DNA from 2 places in the Rhodoferax sp. LB1P47 genome. Region 2 is predicted to be linked to the other one. Evidence: riboswitches for the same ligand, from Rfam matches in the RefSeq annotation. Region 2 holds a riboswitch; the other holds the start of a gene.
What was found. Region 2 has a riboswitch for thiamine pyrophosphate ahead of AC0969_RS18675 (purine-cytosine permease family protein). Riboswitches for the same ligand answer to the same signal wherever they lie in the genome.
Positions count from the first base shown of each region.

Region 1: it holds a riboswitch for thiamine pyrophosphate, as region 2 does, so the genes downstream of both, thiC (phosphomethylpyrimidine synthase ThiC) here and AC0969_RS18675 (purine-cytosine permease family protein) in region 2, are expected to answer to the same signal.

Region 1 covers NZ_JBWMAU010000030.1:11,958-19,604, forward strand. Annotated here, with positions in the region: gene AC0969_RS19390 (carbohydrate ABC transporter permease) at 1-743, opposite strand, end outside; gene AC0969_RS19395 (ABC transporter substrate-binding protein) at 899-2,116, opposite strand; gene AC0969_RS19400 (acetyl-CoA C-acyltransferase) at 2,371-3,546, opposite strand; gene thiC (phosphomethylpyrimidine synthase ThiC) at 3,983-5,896, opposite strand; TPP riboswitch at 6,034-6,135, opposite strand; gene can (carbonate dehydratase) at 6,147-6,803, opposite strand; gene AC0969_RS19415 (MBL fold metallo-hydrolase) at 6,982-7,647, shown strand, end outside.
Region 2 covers NZ_JBWMAU010000025.1:25,981-33,627, reverse strand. Annotated here, with positions in the region: gene AC0969_RS18675 (purine-cytosine permease family protein) at 1-1,279, opposite strand, end outside; TPP riboswitch at 1,352-1,453, opposite strand; gene AC0969_RS18670 (ABC transporter ATP-binding protein) at 1,672-2,163, shown strand; gene AC0969_RS18665 (hypothetical protein) at 2,239-2,826, shown strand; gene AC0969_RS18660 (NAD(P)/FAD-dependent oxidoreductase) at 2,842-3,858, opposite strand; gene fdxA (ferredoxin FdxA) at 3,859-4,188, opposite strand; gene AC0969_RS18650 (sulfate adenylyltransferase subunit 1) at 4,232-5,545, opposite strand; gene cysD (sulfate adenylyltransferase subunit CysD) at 5,545-6,489, opposite strand; gene AC0969_RS18640 (phosphoadenosine phosphosulfate reductase domain-containing protein) at 6,505-7,128, opposite strand; gene AC0969_RS18635 (DUF934 domain-containing protein) at 7,148-7,576, opposite strand; gene AC0969_RS18630 (nitrite/sulfite reductase) at 7,587-7,647, opposite strand, start outside.

The DNA.
Region 1 (7,647 bases), on a different contig from region 2:
GCCGGGCCGCCCTGGGTGAGCGCGGCCACCAGGTCAAACTGTTGCAGGGTCATGATCACGCCCAGCGCCAGCACCGCCCCCAGCGTGGGCTGCATCATCGGCAGGGTCATACCAGTGAAGCGCTGCCAGGCCCCAGCGCCGTCCAGCTCGGCGGCCTCAAACACATCGCGCGGAATCTGCGCCAGCCCGGCGGACAGCAGCAGCATATTGAACGGCACGCCCAGCCAGACATTGGTGATGACAATGGCGGCCAGCGCGTAGTGCGCGTCCGACAACCAGTAGATCGCCTCGTGCACCAGGCCCAAGCTGCGCAGCACATGGTTGAGCACGCCGAAGTCGCCCGCATACAGCAGCTTCCAAATCACACCGGCCACCAGCCCCGGCATGATCCAGCCCGCCAAAAACAGGCCACGCATTACCGTGGCCCCGAAGAATTCTTGCTGAAACAGCAGCGCCAAGCCAAAGCCCAGCGTGATCTGGAACAGCAGCGACGCGGCGATGAACACCAGCGTATGCACCAGCACGCCCCAGGCCTCGGGCCGCTGGAACACATCCACGTAATTGGCAAAACCCACCCAGGGCCGCTGCCACCAGGACAGGTCACTCAGCGCATCCACCTGCTGGAACGACAGCAGCAGGTTGTAGACCAGCGGCACCCCGGCAAACACCAGCAGGTAGCCCAGGCCCAGCCACAAGAGCACGCGCTCAAAGTAGCCGCCATCAATAAGGGAACGGGAAGTCATAAAGAAAAGAGATTCAAACAGGCAGCCCTAGGCGCTCCGGGGGACGAAATACCCACCGCGCCGTCATACCCGCGCAGGCGGGTATCCAGTACGGCCGCTACTGGATTCCCGCCTGCGCGGGAGTGACGGTTGGGCGGTTTTGTGGACCAATGCCCTTAAGGTTTGTTGACCTTGGCGACCGTGGCCGCCGCTGCGGTCATGGCCGCTTGCGGCTCGGCCTGGTGGGTCAGCACCTGCTGCATGGCGCCTGAAATGGCTTTGGAGATTTGTGGCCATTCGGGGTTGGGGCCCCGGGCGCGGGCGAACTTCATCTGCTCCACAAAGGCGGCGTAAGCGGCCGGCCATTTCGGGTCGGGCGACACCGCGTCCTTGGTGGCGGGCAGGATGCCGAAGTCGTTCCAGTTGCGGCCTTGCTGGGAATAGACATACTCTAAAAAGCGGAAGGCCAGCTTGGGATTGGCGGCGGTTTTGGGGATCACATAGCTTTGCTCGCCCAGAGCCGAGGCGCGGCTGCCGCCCTCTTTTTCAGACGGCAGCAGGGCCACGTGCCATTTGAACTTGGCGCTCTTGTCGATGCCCGGAATCTCCCACGGGCCCGAGATCACCATCGCCGCGTTGCCGTTGACAAAGGTGGCGGTGGAATCCGACTGTCCCCGGTTCAGCGTGTCGCGCGAGGCCAGCTTTTCGTCCAACAACTTTTGCCAGAAGGTGACAGCGCGCACTGCACCGGGCGAACCCAGGGTGGTCCAATCCGCCCCCGTTGCCTGGATGTAGGGCAGAAACTGGAAGGTGCCCTCCTCGTTGCCCTTGGCCGAAAACGCCAGGCCGTAGATGTTTTTATCCGGGTTGTTCAGCTTCTTGGCCGCCTGGTAGAGCTGCTCCCAGCTTTGCGGGTCTTTGTCGATCCCGGCGGCACGGAACATGTCGTCGTTGATGTACAGCGCAATTGTGTTGGCACCGCGTGGCATGCCCACCAGCTTGCCGCCCCAGCTGGAGTTGTGCAGCGGGCCGGGCAGGATGTTGTCCTTTTTGATGACCTTGGACTGGGCCACCAGCGCGTCCAGCTCGTACAGCGCCTTCTTGGCGGCAAAGAAGGCCACGTTGGGGTTATCGATGGGCATGATGTCCGGGCCGGTGCCGGAGCGGATGGCGCGCAAAGCCTCGTCGTTCACATCGGAGAACGCCACCCGGCGCACCTCCACCCGCACATCCGGGTTCTTGGCCTCGAACTCCTTCACCATGATTTCGGTGTAGTTATCCTGCTCGCCAAAACTCCATACCTTGAGCGTCTCGGCCGCAAATGCCGGGGCCGATGCCAGTGCCGCAGCGGCAGCCACCGTGCCCAGCCAGTGAAGGTGTGTCCGTCGATCCATGTTGTGTCTCCTTGTTGGTAAGCGTGCCCTCACGCGCCTGGCACCCAGGTCCAGGCCCGTGACAAGGGGCGAAAGTTGGTGGCTCGCGGAGGTAGCACACCAAAGTGCGTCATTGTTTGTCAGTCAAACTAACTAAGTCAATACACAAAACGCCCGAGGAAACCCTTACCCACACCCCGCCAAAGAACCTCTACAAAAATTTATACAAAACAAGGCTCTGGCGCACGTTCCATCTGCGCATAATGCTATATTATTTATAGCAACTCAAGCGCCATAACCGTCGCCTCGCCGCCGCCAATGCACAGCGTGGCCACGCCCCGGCGCAGGCCCTGGGCCTGCAGCGCGTACAGCAAGGTCACCAGAATCCGCGCCCCGCTGGCCCCAATCGGGTGGCCCAGCGCGCAGGCCCCGCCGTGCACATTGACGCGGCTGTGCGGCAGGCCCAACTCGGCCATCAGCACCATCGGCACCACAGCAAAGGCCTCGTTGATTTCCCACAGGTCCACCTCGGCCACACCCCAGCCGACCTTGGCCAGCAGCTTTTGCACGGCCCCCAGCGGCGCGGTGGCAAACCAGCCGGGTGCCTGGGCAAACGTGGCGTGGCCGGCGATGCGGGCCAAGGGTTGCACGCCCATCTGCACGGCGGTGGAAGCGCGGGCCAGCACCAGCGCGGCGGCCCCGTCGCTGATGGACGCGCTGCTGGCGGCGGTGATGGTGCCGTCCGCCTTGAACGCAGGTTTGAGTGTGGGGATTTTGTCCGGCCGGATCTTGCCGGGGGCTTCGTCGGTGGCCACCGCAACCCCTTTCACTAGCACCGGCGTGGTCTCCGCCGCAAACGCGCCCGAGGCCACCGCCGCCTGCGCCCGCTGCACGCTGGCGGTGGCAAACGCGTCCTGCACCGCCCGGGTAAAGCCGTATTGGGCCGCGCAGTCTTCGCCAAAGCTGCCCATGGAGCGGCCCGCCTCGTAGGCATCTTCCAACCCGTCGAGCAGCATGTGGTCCAGCACCTGCCCGTGGCCGATGCGGATGCCGCTGCGCCCCCGGGGCAGCAGGTGCGGCGCGTTGGTCATGCTCTCCATCCCCCCCGCCACCACCAGGTCATGGCTGCCCGCCACCAGCATGTCGTGCGCCAACATGGTGGCGAACATGCCCGAACCGCACATCTTGGACAGCGTGACCGCCCCCGTGCCCTGCCCCAACCCGCCCTTGAACCCCGCCTGCCGCGCCGGCGCCTGCCCCTGCCCGGCCATCAGGCAGCAGCCCAACACCAGCTGGTCGATGCGCGCCGGGTCCACCCCCGCGCGCGCCACCGCCGCCCGGATGGCCGCCCCGCCCAAGTCGTGCGCCGCCAGGGATGCGAACGCCCCCTGGAACGCACCCATGGGGGTGCGGGAGGCGGCGAGGATGACGATGGGGTCGGTGGTGGGCATGGTGGCGGTCCTTTGGGGTCACTGTACGCCTGCGGGGGCTGTGGCGAATTGCTATTTAATCAATAGCACTTTGCACAGGAAGAATATGCGCTGGAGGCTGATTTGGTGATTTTTATAAACACTTGTCTCGCAGGTGCGGGTAGAACCAGCGCTTTGTAAAAACCCTACGGGGTGGGGGTTGGGGGGGTTGCATTGCAGGGCATGGTTGGTGGCTGCCTGACCCTCACCCCCACCCTCTCCCCGGAGGGGCCAGGGAGCAAGTCAAGCCCCCACCCCGGCCCTCCCCCGGAGGGGGAGGGAGGAATGCAGGGGGCTGATTTTCCACTGCCCCGGGAGGGAGAAATGCGTGGCCCCTGACGTGCCGCACGGAGTGGGGCTGGCTTGCCCCTTCCCCCGCCGGGGGAAGGTCGGGATGGGGGCCCGGCGGTGGCGTCGATTAGCCCTGCGCGATCGGGATCACGCCGTTCACCGGCACATAGATTTCTCCACCACCGCTCTTGAATTCTGCCGACTTCTCCAACATGCCTTGTTCCGCTGCAGCGGCTTCGCTCACGCCCAGGTTTTTGGCGTATTCGCGCACTTCCTGGGTGATCTTCATGGAGCAAAACTTCGGCCCGCACATGGAGCAGAAATGCGCCACTTTGGCCGAGTCTTTGGGCAGGGTGGCGTCGTGGAATTTCTTGGCGGTTTCGGGGTCGAGCGACAGGTTGAACTGGTCCATCCAGCGGAACTCGAAGCGGGCTTTGGACAGCGCGTCGTCGCGGTAGCGGGCACCCGGGTGGCCCTTGGCCACGTCGGCGGCGTGGGCGGCGATTTTGTAGGTGATGATGCCGACCTTCACGTCGTCGCGGTCGGGCAGGCCCAGGTGCTCTTTGGGGGTCACGTAGCACAGCATGGCGGTGCCAAACCAGCCAATCATGGCGGCGCCGATGCCGCTGGTGATGTGGTCGTAGCCGGGGGCGATGTCGGTGGTCAGCGGGCCCAGGGTGTAGAACGGCGCTTCGTGGCAGTGCTTGAGCTGCTCGGTCATGTTTTCTTGCACCAAATGCATGGGAACGTGGCCGGGGCCTTCGATCATCACCTGCACGTCTTGCTGCCAGGCTTTTTGGGTCAGCTCGCCCAAGGTGCGCAGTTCGGCAAACTGGGCTTCGTCGTTGGCATCGGCGCTGGAGCCGGGGCGCAGGCCGTCGCCCAGCGAGTAGCTGACGTCGTAGGCCTTCAGGATTTCGGTCATCTCATCAAAGTGGGTGTAGATGAAATTTTCTTTGTGGTGGGCAATGCACCACTTGGCCATGATGGAGCCGCCGCGCGAGACGATGCCGGTCATGCGGTTGGCGGTGAGGTGGATGAAGGGCAGGCGCACCCCGGCGTGCACGGTGAAGTAGTCCACGCCCTGCTCGGCCTGCTCGATCAGGGTGTCGCGGAAGATTTCCCAGGTCAGGTCTTCGGCCACGCCACCCACTTTTTCTAGCGCCTGGTAGATGGGTACGGTGCCGATGGGCACGGGGCTGTTGCGCAAAATCCAGTCGCGGGTGGTGTGGATGTTTTTGCCGGTGGACAGGTCCATCACCGTGTCGGCGCCCCAGCGGATGGCCCAGACCAGTTTTTCGACTTCTTCTTCGATGCTGGAGGTGACGGCGCTGTTGCCGATGTTGGCGTTGATCTTGACCAGGAAGTTGCGGCCAATGGCCATCGGCTCGACTTCGGGGTGGTTGATGTTGAGCGGAATCACGGCGCGGCCACGGGCCACTTCGGAGCGCACAAATTCGGGGGTCATCACGCGGGGGATGCTGGCGCCGAAGCTGTTGCCGGCCAGGCGTTTGTCGCGCTCGGTGTTCAGCGCGCCCTCGGCATATTGGGCCATCCACTCCAGCTTTTGGTTTTCGCGCAGGGCGACGAATTCCATCTCGGGGGTGATGATGCCTTGGCGGGCGTAGTGCATCTGCGAAACATTACCCGAGAGGTTGGCACCGGCCTTGGCGCGGCGGGGCGTGCGTTGCAGGCCGGAGGCTTGGGCGCGCAGCAGCTGCAAGGACGCGTTTTCTTCGCTGTTGCGGCCATCGTCCAGCGCATTCAGGATGCGGGCGGCGTAGCTTTCAGTGTCGCCGCGCGACTCGATCCAGCCGGCCCGCAGCGCGGCCAGCCCGGCACGCACGTCAATGGTGGCGGTGGGGTCGGTGTAAGGGCCGGAGGTGTCGTAGACGGTGACGGCTTCGCCGTTGCTCTGCATGATTTCACGCAGCGGCACGCGCAGGTCGGGGCGGCTGCCCTGGATGTAGCGCTTGGTGCTGGCGGGCAGCGGGTCGCAGGCGTAGCTGAGGAGCTGGGCGAATTTGTCGGGGGCGGTAATGGGGGCGTTCATGGGGGGGTCTCCTGTTTGGTGGGAGCCCAGAATGCGCAGCCAAACTGCGCGAACCCCCAAGGAGATGCCCCGCTTCTTTGCAGATGGGGCGTGGTGACGGCGCGCATCCGTACCGCTAGGGATAGGACGCTGTCGTCAAGCTCTTCTTACGCTGGTATGAACCAGATCAAGTTCGCGGGTTTGGTTTCCATCTCAGCGCATTTCACTGCGCACCCCGGGCGGGTGGCAGTGTACGGCATCAGCGCGGCGCGGCAGCCACCGCTGCCACGGCCGCGCGGTAGGCGGTTTCCAGCCCTTCCACCCCATTGACGGTGATGTGCAGGTTTTGCAGCAGGCCGTCGTGGATGCCGTACACCCAGCCGTGCACGGTGACGTTTTGGCCGCGCGCCCAGGCATCGACCATCACCGTGCTTTGGCAGACGTTGACCACCTGCTCGATGGCGTTGAGCTCGACCAGCGCATCGTGGCGGTGGGCTTCGGCGATGTGGTCCAGCAGGGTCCAGTGGCGGTCGCGCACATCCTGGATGTGGCGCAGCCAGTTGTCGGCCAGGCCCACGCGCTGGCCCGACAAGGCCGCCGCCACGCCGGAGCAGCCGTAGTGGCCCACCACGGTGATGTGCTCGACCTTGATCACGTCCACCGCAAACTGCACGGTAGAGAGCGCATTCAGGTCCGAATGCACCACCACATTGGCCACGTTGCGGTGTACAAACACCTCGCCGGGGGCCAGGCCCATGATCTCGTTGGCGGGCACGCGGCTGTCGGAGCAGCCGATCCACATGTACTTGGGCTTTTGCTGGTGCGTGAGTGCGGTGAAAAAGCCGGGGCGTTGGCGCTCCATCTCGGAGGCCCAGATGCGGTTATTGGCAAAAATATCGGGAATGGATTGGGTCATGGGGGCGTATTTTGCCGTGCCCCAATACCCTTGCAGCCGTTTTATGGTCAAAACAGGCTGTAATGTATATTTTATGGGCGCAAGCAGCTATTTAAAATATAGCAAAACTCGCCATGCCGTCAACCTGGCGACAGGCCGACCGCATACGCTGAGGCCAAACCTCCAGAATGCCATCTCCATGAACCTACTCGAACAACAACTGCACTACCCCCTGGGCGATGCCCTGCCCGCACAGGGCGAAACCGTCGCCGTGGCCCCCGGCGTGCGCTGGATCCGCATGGCGCTGCCGTTTGCGCTAAACCATATCAACCTGTGGCTGCTGGAGGACGAAATTGATGGCCAGCGTGGGTGGAGCGTGGTGGACTGCTGCATCAGCGCGGAAACCTCACAGGCGCAGTGGGAGGCGATTTTTGCCACCCAGCTCGGCGGCCTGCCTATTTTGCGCATCATCGTGACGCACATGCACCCCGACCACATCGGCCTGGCCTCTTGGCTGTGCGCGCGCTGGAACGCGCCGCTGTGGATCAGCGCCACCGACTACTTTGTGGCCGAGCACAACATCCGGCACTCCAGTGGCAACGGCGGACCGGGAGCCGCAGAATTCTTCCGCAAACATGGCCTGACCGACCCCGAATCGGTCGAAAAAATCCGCGCCCGTACCGGCTATTTTTCGGCCATGGTGCCCACCCTACCCGCCAGCTTTGTGCGCATGCAAGACGGCCAGACCCTGCGCATCGGCGGGCGCGATTGGCGCTGCATCAGCGGCTACGGGCATGCGCCCGAGCACATTGCGCTGTATTGCGGCGAAACCCGGGTGCTTATCGGCGGCGACATGATGCTGCCG
Region 2 (7,647 bases):
GCGAGTAAGTGGTGCGCAGCGGGCGGCTTAGCCAGGCGGCCGTGAACACCAAAGCCAGCGTGGGCAGGGCCGCGCCGAACTGGGGGGCCAAGGTGGCCAGCAGGTGGTAGACGGCGATGCCGGCCAGCCACAGGCCAGCGGCCAGCGGCTCGACCCGGCGCTGCGAATGGGCCTTGGCGTGGCTGCCCAGGCGGCCCAAAATCACCCCGAACAGCGGCACAAACACCGAGCTCAGCAGCAGCAAAAACGGCTCCAGGCTGTGGATCGGCAGCACCAGCGCCAGCCCGGTGCAGACCACGGCCAGCAGCAGGCCCCAGCGGCGGATGCTCCACTGCGGGCGCAGGCTGTGGGCTGACACCGCACCCGAATACACGTCGCCATAGGCGTTGTCCACCTCGTCCAGCAAGATCAACCCCAGCGCCAGCAGGCCGCCCTGGGCCAGCAGCAAGGCGGTGACCAGATCCGTGCCCGGTGCGGCCACGGTGACCACCACCACGCCCAGTGCATAGCACCAGATATTGGCCAGCGCGTAGCCCAGCCAGGTGCCGGTCATGGCCGATGTGCGGTTGCGGCCGTGGCGGGCATAGTCGGCCACCAGCGGCAGCCACGACACCGGCATGGCGATCACCAGGTCCATCGCCGACAGCATGCCCATGCTGCCGTTGCCGGGGCGCTGCCAGAAGGCCTGTGCATCACCGGCCAGCAGTTGCTGGGCGAATTGCCAACTCAGCCACAGCAGCGACAGCACCACCAGCGGCAGGCCATAACGGCCAATGAACTTGCGCACCAGGGTCAGCATCGAGCCCGCCATCAGGGCCGTGAGCACCGCGCCCCAGAGCAGGGTGGTCAGCAGCACGCCGCTGGGGCTGGCCAGGTCCAGGCCAAAGTTCTGCTTGGCCATAGCGGCGGTGCCGTCACGCATGATGACCAGCTCAAAGGTGGTCCAGCCCACCAGTTGCACGATGTTCAGCAGCACCGGCAGCCGGGCAAAGCCACTGCCAAAGGTGGCGTGCATCAGTCCGGCGCTGGACAGGCCACTGTCGCAGGCGATGCGCGCCACCCAGCCCAGCAGGCCCGCACCCAGCACAGACCCCAGCACGATGGCCAGCAGCGCCTGTTGCGTGCCCACGGCGGGCACCAGATAAGCGCCGATCTGCATCACCAGCAGGCCCACGCCCAGGCTGAACCACAGGGCGGCGTGCGATGCCCCGCTAAATACCCGGCTGGCGTCCGGGATCGGGCTCAGGGCTTGGTTGTGTAGATGGGATGAATTTGCCATTGATTTGCTCCATGCAAAGTTGTGGCAGGGTGGCTTGAACCGAACGGACATACATGGCCCGAGAGAGGGCCGCCGTTGAAGAACTTGCTTCCCTGCGCGAGGATTACCTCAATCAGGTTCAAAGGGACTTTCTCAGTCGCAGCCTCTACAGCGGCAACACCCCTAGCGGAACCCCGCATGGTTGCGGAGTGGTCGGATTGTAGTTCAGGCTGGCTTACAAAAATATACAAAATAGGGCTTTAGCGCATATTCTGTATGCGCTTTAAGCTATTAAAGTGGTAGCGTTACAATGCCTGCCAGCCAAGCTTATGGTACTTGCATTCCCGTGACCCAAGGGTGCAGCCGCGTAGCTCTTAGCCACTTTTAATGTCTCAGATTCTATGGATCCCTTTTTGAAATTTCGCCCCCTGGCCGCTTGCGCGCTGCTGGGGCTGGCCTGCAGCGTGTCGGCCCAGACCGCCACCGAGCCGCCACCCGTGCCTTACCTCTGGCGCATCGAGGTGAGCCCCTACACCTTCCATTACAGCTACAACGTCGAGCACCGCCCGGTGCATCTGGCCGGGTTGGAGCGTGAAGCGCCCGACCATACTTTTTACGGTGTGGCGTTGTTCAGCAACTCGTTTGGACAAGACAGCGGTTACCTGTACCTGGGCAAGAGCTACTACAACGTGTTCGATAGCCTGCCCCAGGTGTATTTAAAGTGGTCGGCCGGCATTTTGTATGGCTACAAAGCACCGTTTGAAAACAAGGTGCCGCTGAACTACAAAGGCTTCTCGCCAGGGTTTGTGCCTGCGGTGGGCTGGCGCTTTGGCTCGGGCTGGAATGCCCAGATCGACATGCTGGGCGCTGCCGGGCTGACCTATTCGCTGGTCAAAGAGTTTTAAGCCCTTCGACGGGGCCCGCTGGCAAAAACGCCGTAGCGACGCACAATGTAAGCATCTACACCCAGGTGCGCCACTATGTCTGCTGTCGCTGTTCGCCGTGTTGTGCTGGTTTATCCGCGTTGCTGTGTGGCGCTGGCTGCGCTGTGTGGCACCGGGTGGGTGCAGGCCCAAGACGTGGCCCCGCAGTGGGAATGGGCCAGCCAGAGCACTCCGCTTTTACAGCCAGCGGATGGACGCATGGAGAGCCGCATCAGCCTGACGGGATGGTCTGGCCTGGCCCCCGAGGCCGGGATTGGCTGGGGTTTGGCCCTGCCTTTGCCTCTGGATGCACCCCGTGGGGGGTGGGTGCGCGATGCGGGTAATGCCGCTGCGGGCCTGAACCTGGGCCTGCATTGGCGCTCGGCCGACGAAGGCCGGGGTCGGGTGCGTATCGGAGTGTGGCAGGACCTGCGCACCGGGTTCGCGCCGCAGGGCCTTGCCAGCCAAACCAACAACCCCTTGCGCTACAGCACCCGGCTGGAAATGCAGTTCAGCGCCGCCAGTGCGCGCGGCCTCCAGTTTGAGCTGGGCGGTGCTTTGGGCCTACAGATCAACCCCAATGAACGGGTGGTGCTGCGCCTGAGCAAAGGCCGGACGATGGTCTATTACCGAGTCAAGTTTTAAGAACGTGAACGCGTTCTAAACCCCTAGCAGCTGGTGCAGCCGGGATGAGGTGGTGGTGTACTGGAACGGGATTTTCTTGCCCGGAAACACCAGCGGTGCCGCCGCATACGCCGCCAGCGTGGCCTCGTGGAAGCCGCAGACGATGAGCTTTTGCTTGCCCGGGTAGGTGTTGATGTCGCCCACCGCAAAGATGCCGGGCATGCTGGTTTCAAACCGGGCCGTGTCCACCTGCAACTGCTTGCGCTCCATTGCCAAACCCCAGTCTGCCACCGGGCCGAGCTTGGGCGACAGGCCCAGGAAGACGCTGAGGGCATCTACCGGCAGGTGCTGCACGGCGGCCTCCACATCGGTGACTTCTAGGTGCGTCATGCGGCCATCTGCCGCGTTAAATCCGGTGATTTGCCCGACATGGAAGCGCATGCGCCCGGCATCGACCAGCATTTGCATCTCCACCAAGTCGGCCATCGGTGCTTGCAGCACGTCACGGCGGTGCAGCAGGGTGACGCTTTTGGCATTTGATTCGGCCAATGCGATTGCGCAGTGCAGTGCGGCCTCGTCGCCGCCGTTAACCACCACATCCAGCCCTGCCACATTGGCGGGGGCTGCGTGGTAGCGCAGTTGGCCACCTTCAAAAATTTCGATGCCGTCCAGCTTCAAGCGCCGGGGCTGGAACGCGCCGACACCGGCGGCGATGATGACCACCGGGGCCAAAAGCTGTGTGCCTTGGTCGGTGGACACCAGAAAGCGGCCATCGGCCTGTTTTTCTATCTGGCTGACCTGCTGGCCCAGGTGAAATTGCGCGTTGAACGGCTGGATTTGCTGCAACAACGATGCCGACAGTTCCCGCCCCGTGGTGGCAGGTGTGCCTGGAATGTCGTAGATGGGTTTGTCGGGGTACAGCTCCATGCACTGGCCGCCCACGTGGGGCAGCGCGTCGATGGCATGGGTGGGAACTTCCAGCAGGCCGAGCTGGAATATTTGAAACAGCCCAACCGGGCCCGCGCCAATGACGACGGCCCCGGTGGCTATCAATTAACGCTCCAGCAGCTGGATTTTGGGCATCACGTCTTTCCAGTCGTCGGCATCGGCCAGGGCTGGTTTGCGTTTGGTGATGCTCTTCCAGCCTTCGGCGCGGGCCAGTTCGACGTTGAGCTTGATGAAGGCCAACTGGTCGGCGGGCATGTCTTCTTCGGCATAGATGGCGTTGGCCGGGCACTCGGGGATGCAGACCGCGCAGTCGATGCATTCATCGGGGTCGATGACCAGCATGTTCGGGCCTTCGCGGAAGCAGTCCACGGGGCACACGTCCACACAGTCGGTGTATTTGCATTTGATGCAGGCTTCGGAGACGACGTGGGTCATAGTATTTGTTTCATAAACGCGGGGTAACCCGCGATTTTAAGGTTTAGCGGACGAGGACGGCGGCCGAGGTTTTGTGCGATGCCGTATCGACCAGCACCAGCGCGCCCAGTGAGCGTGATTGTGTGTAGGGCCGGGTGGCAATCGCCTCTTGCAGCACCAGCTCGACGTGGCCGATGGCGTTGGGGGGCAGCTCGGTGGCATCTTCCTCGGCCAGGGTGTTGATGTCCAGCTTGTGCACGATGCGCTGGACCTTGGCCTTGACCCAGCGGTGGCCGTGCAGCGCCCAGTAGACGCGGCCTGCAACTAGCGGCTCGTCGTCCATCCAGGCCACGGTAGCGGATATTTCGCGGCTGGCTTCAAACTGGCCGGGTGCCAACAGCCAGTCGCCACGCGATACATCGACTTCGCGGTCCAGCGTGATGCCGGCGCTGTTGCCAGCCAACACGCTTTTCGGGTTGCGGGCGTGGTCCAGCACCTGGGCCACAGTAGCTGTTTGGCCGCTGGGCAGGATGCGGATTTCTTGGCCCACTTCGACCTTACCGGTGGCGACGCGGCCCCAGAACACGCGGCGGCCCTGGCTGGTGTCGCTACTGGCAGAGAACTTTTCGACCCACTGCACCGGGAAGGCAAAGGGCTGGTCACCCTCGGCGGGCGTGCTGGGCAGTTGCTCCAAAATTTGCAGCAAGGTCGGGCCGGTGTAGCCGCACCAGTCAGGGGTGTCGGCGTGGCCCGCTTCCACCACGTTCCAGCCTTTGAGGGCGGACACGGGCACGATGGCTTTAACCGGAATTTCGGCAGCGGCGGCAAAGGCGTTCAGCGCGGCGCTGATGTGGGCAAATGCCAGGGCCGAGTCGGACACCGCGTCCAGCTTGTTGATGGCAAACACGATGCTGGGCACGCGCAGCAGGTGGCATAGCAGCGAGTGGCGGCGGGTTTGCGGCAGCAGTTCCAGGGCCGGGTTCTTCCAGTCCAGCTTGGTGGCATCGACCAGCACCACGGCGGCATCGGCGCTGCTGGCGGCGGTGACCATGTTGCGGGTGTACTGCTCGTGGCCGGGCGCGTCACCGATGATGAACTTGCGGCTCTCGGTGTTGAAGTAGCGGTAGGCCACGTCGATGGTGATGCCTTGCTCGCGCTCGGCGCTCAGGCCGTCGGTCAACAGGGCCAAGTCGGTTTCGCCTTGGCGCTGCACGCCCGCGAGGTGGTCTTGCAGCACGGCCTTGGTGTCCACCAGCAGGCGGCCAATCAGGGTGCTCTTGCCGTCATCCACGCTACCGCAGGTGATGAATTTTAAGGCGGAAAGGGCTGTAGCGCAGGTGGTATCTGCGGAAGTAGCTATAGAAGTAGTAGCATTCATTAGAAGTATCCGTCTTTCTTGCGCTTCTCCATCGAAGCCTCTGATGTCTTGTCGTCCATGCGGGTCGCGCCGCGTTCGCTCACGTCGGCGGCCAGGGTTTCGATCACGATGTCGGCGGCGGTGGCGGCCAGGCTCTCCACCGGGCAGGTGCAGGTGATGTCGCCCACGGTGCGGAAGCGCACGTCGCGCATCTCGGCGGTTTCACCGGCCTTGAGCGGGGTGAGGTCGGTTACCGGCACCAGCAGGCCCTTGCGCTCCACCACTTCGCGTTTGTGCGTGTAGTACAGAGACGGCAGGGCGATTTGCTCGCGTTCGATGTACTGCCACACGTCCAGCTCGGTCCAGTTGCTGATGGGGAACACGCGGAAGTGCTCGCCGGGCTGCAGGCGGGTGTTGAACAGGGTCCACAGCTCGGGGCGCTGGGCCTTGGGCTGCCACTGGCCGAAGCTGTCGCGGTGCGAAAAGATGCGTTCCTTGGCGCGGGCCTTTTCTTCGTCGCGGCGGGCGCCGCCGATGAGTGCGTCAAAGCGGAATTCGTCGATGGCCTCTAACAGGGTGACCGACTGGTGCACGTTACGGCTTTCGCCGGGATGCGCCAGACGCACGGTGCCGCGCTTCATGGAGTCTTCGACGTTGCGCACGATGAGTTCGGCACCCAGTTCTTTGGCGCGGAAGTCGCGGAAGTCGGTGACTTCATGGAAGTTGTGGCCGGTGTCGATCATCAGCAGCGGGTAGGGAATGCCGCCGCTGCCGGTGGATACGTTCTTCGCACCAAAGGCTTTTTCGGCGCATTTCAGCAGCACCAGCGAGTCTTTGCCGCCCGAAAACAGCAGGGTGGGGCGTTCAAACACGGCGGCCACTTCGCGCAGGATGAAGATGGTTTCTTCCTCCAGCGCGTCGAGGTGGGTGTTGCTCAGATGGTGTGGGGTAGCTTGGGGTTTCATGTCGGGGGTCAGGTTTCAGTGGGCAAGGTGCAGGCCGCACTCGCGGTTGTCATCGCCCTTGGTGGGGTCCACGTAGTCGAAGTTGTTGGGCAGGTTGTGGGTTTCACAGTAGGCGTAGAGCTCTTTGGACGACCAGTGCAGCAGGGGGGCGACCTTGATCAGGCCGTCGGGGTTGATGCTCACCGGGTCCATCTGGGCGCGCACGGCGGTGTCGGTGGCGCGCAGGGCGGTGAACCAGACCTTGGGTGCCGTCTCGCGCAGGGCGCGGGCAAAGGGCTCCAGCTTCACTTCTTCGGTGAAGGCGGCGTGGCGTGGGTCGTCCAGCGCGGGCGTGGGGCCGTCCACGGCTTCGCGGTGCGCACGCGAGCGGCGTGGCAGGTAGATGTGCAGATTCAGCTTGAGCCGCTGGGTGACTTCATCAACAAAGCGGTAGGTGGCCTCGGTGTTGAGGCCGTTGTCCATCCAGACCACGGGCACGCCAGGGTTCACACTGGTGACCATGTGCAGGATGACCGCCTCGAAGGGGCGGAAGTTGGTGGTGACGATGGCGGACTGGTTTAAGGCCAGGGCCCATTCCACCAGTGCGGGGGCGTTGCGACCGAGGTCGGCGTTGATCTGTGCGAGATTGAGGGTACTCATGGTGTCTTGCTACTTGTTATCAATATGAGTCTTGGCGGGCCAGCTCTGCGCCGTAGGCTGCGGAGTGCTCGGTTTCGGCAAAGTGCGGTTCTACATGGACGGCATCGCCTTGGTAGAAGCCTTCAAAGCGGTCGAACTGGCGCTGGGCGGCGCTGGCATCCACGCCTTCGCGCAGCACGGCAACGTCAAAACCGCTGCGCTGCATCTGCACCAGCTGGTCGATCAGCACGTCGCCGGTGGCCCGGATTTCGCCGGTAAAACCCAGGCGGCGGCGCAGCAGAAAGGCCTGGCTGTAGGCGCGGCCATCGGTGAACTTGGGGAAGTGCAGGTCGATGCGGGCAACACCTGCCAGGTCCAGTGCGCGCGGGTCGGCATCGTTGGCCAAAGAAATTTGGTCTTTTTGGCCTTCTGCGCAGGCGGTATGTGCGGTAGCAGCTATTATTTTCATAGTATTACTTTCAGGCTTCGGCTGCTGCACGGGGGGCACGGGCGGTGCTGGTGCGGGCGGCGTTGGCGGCC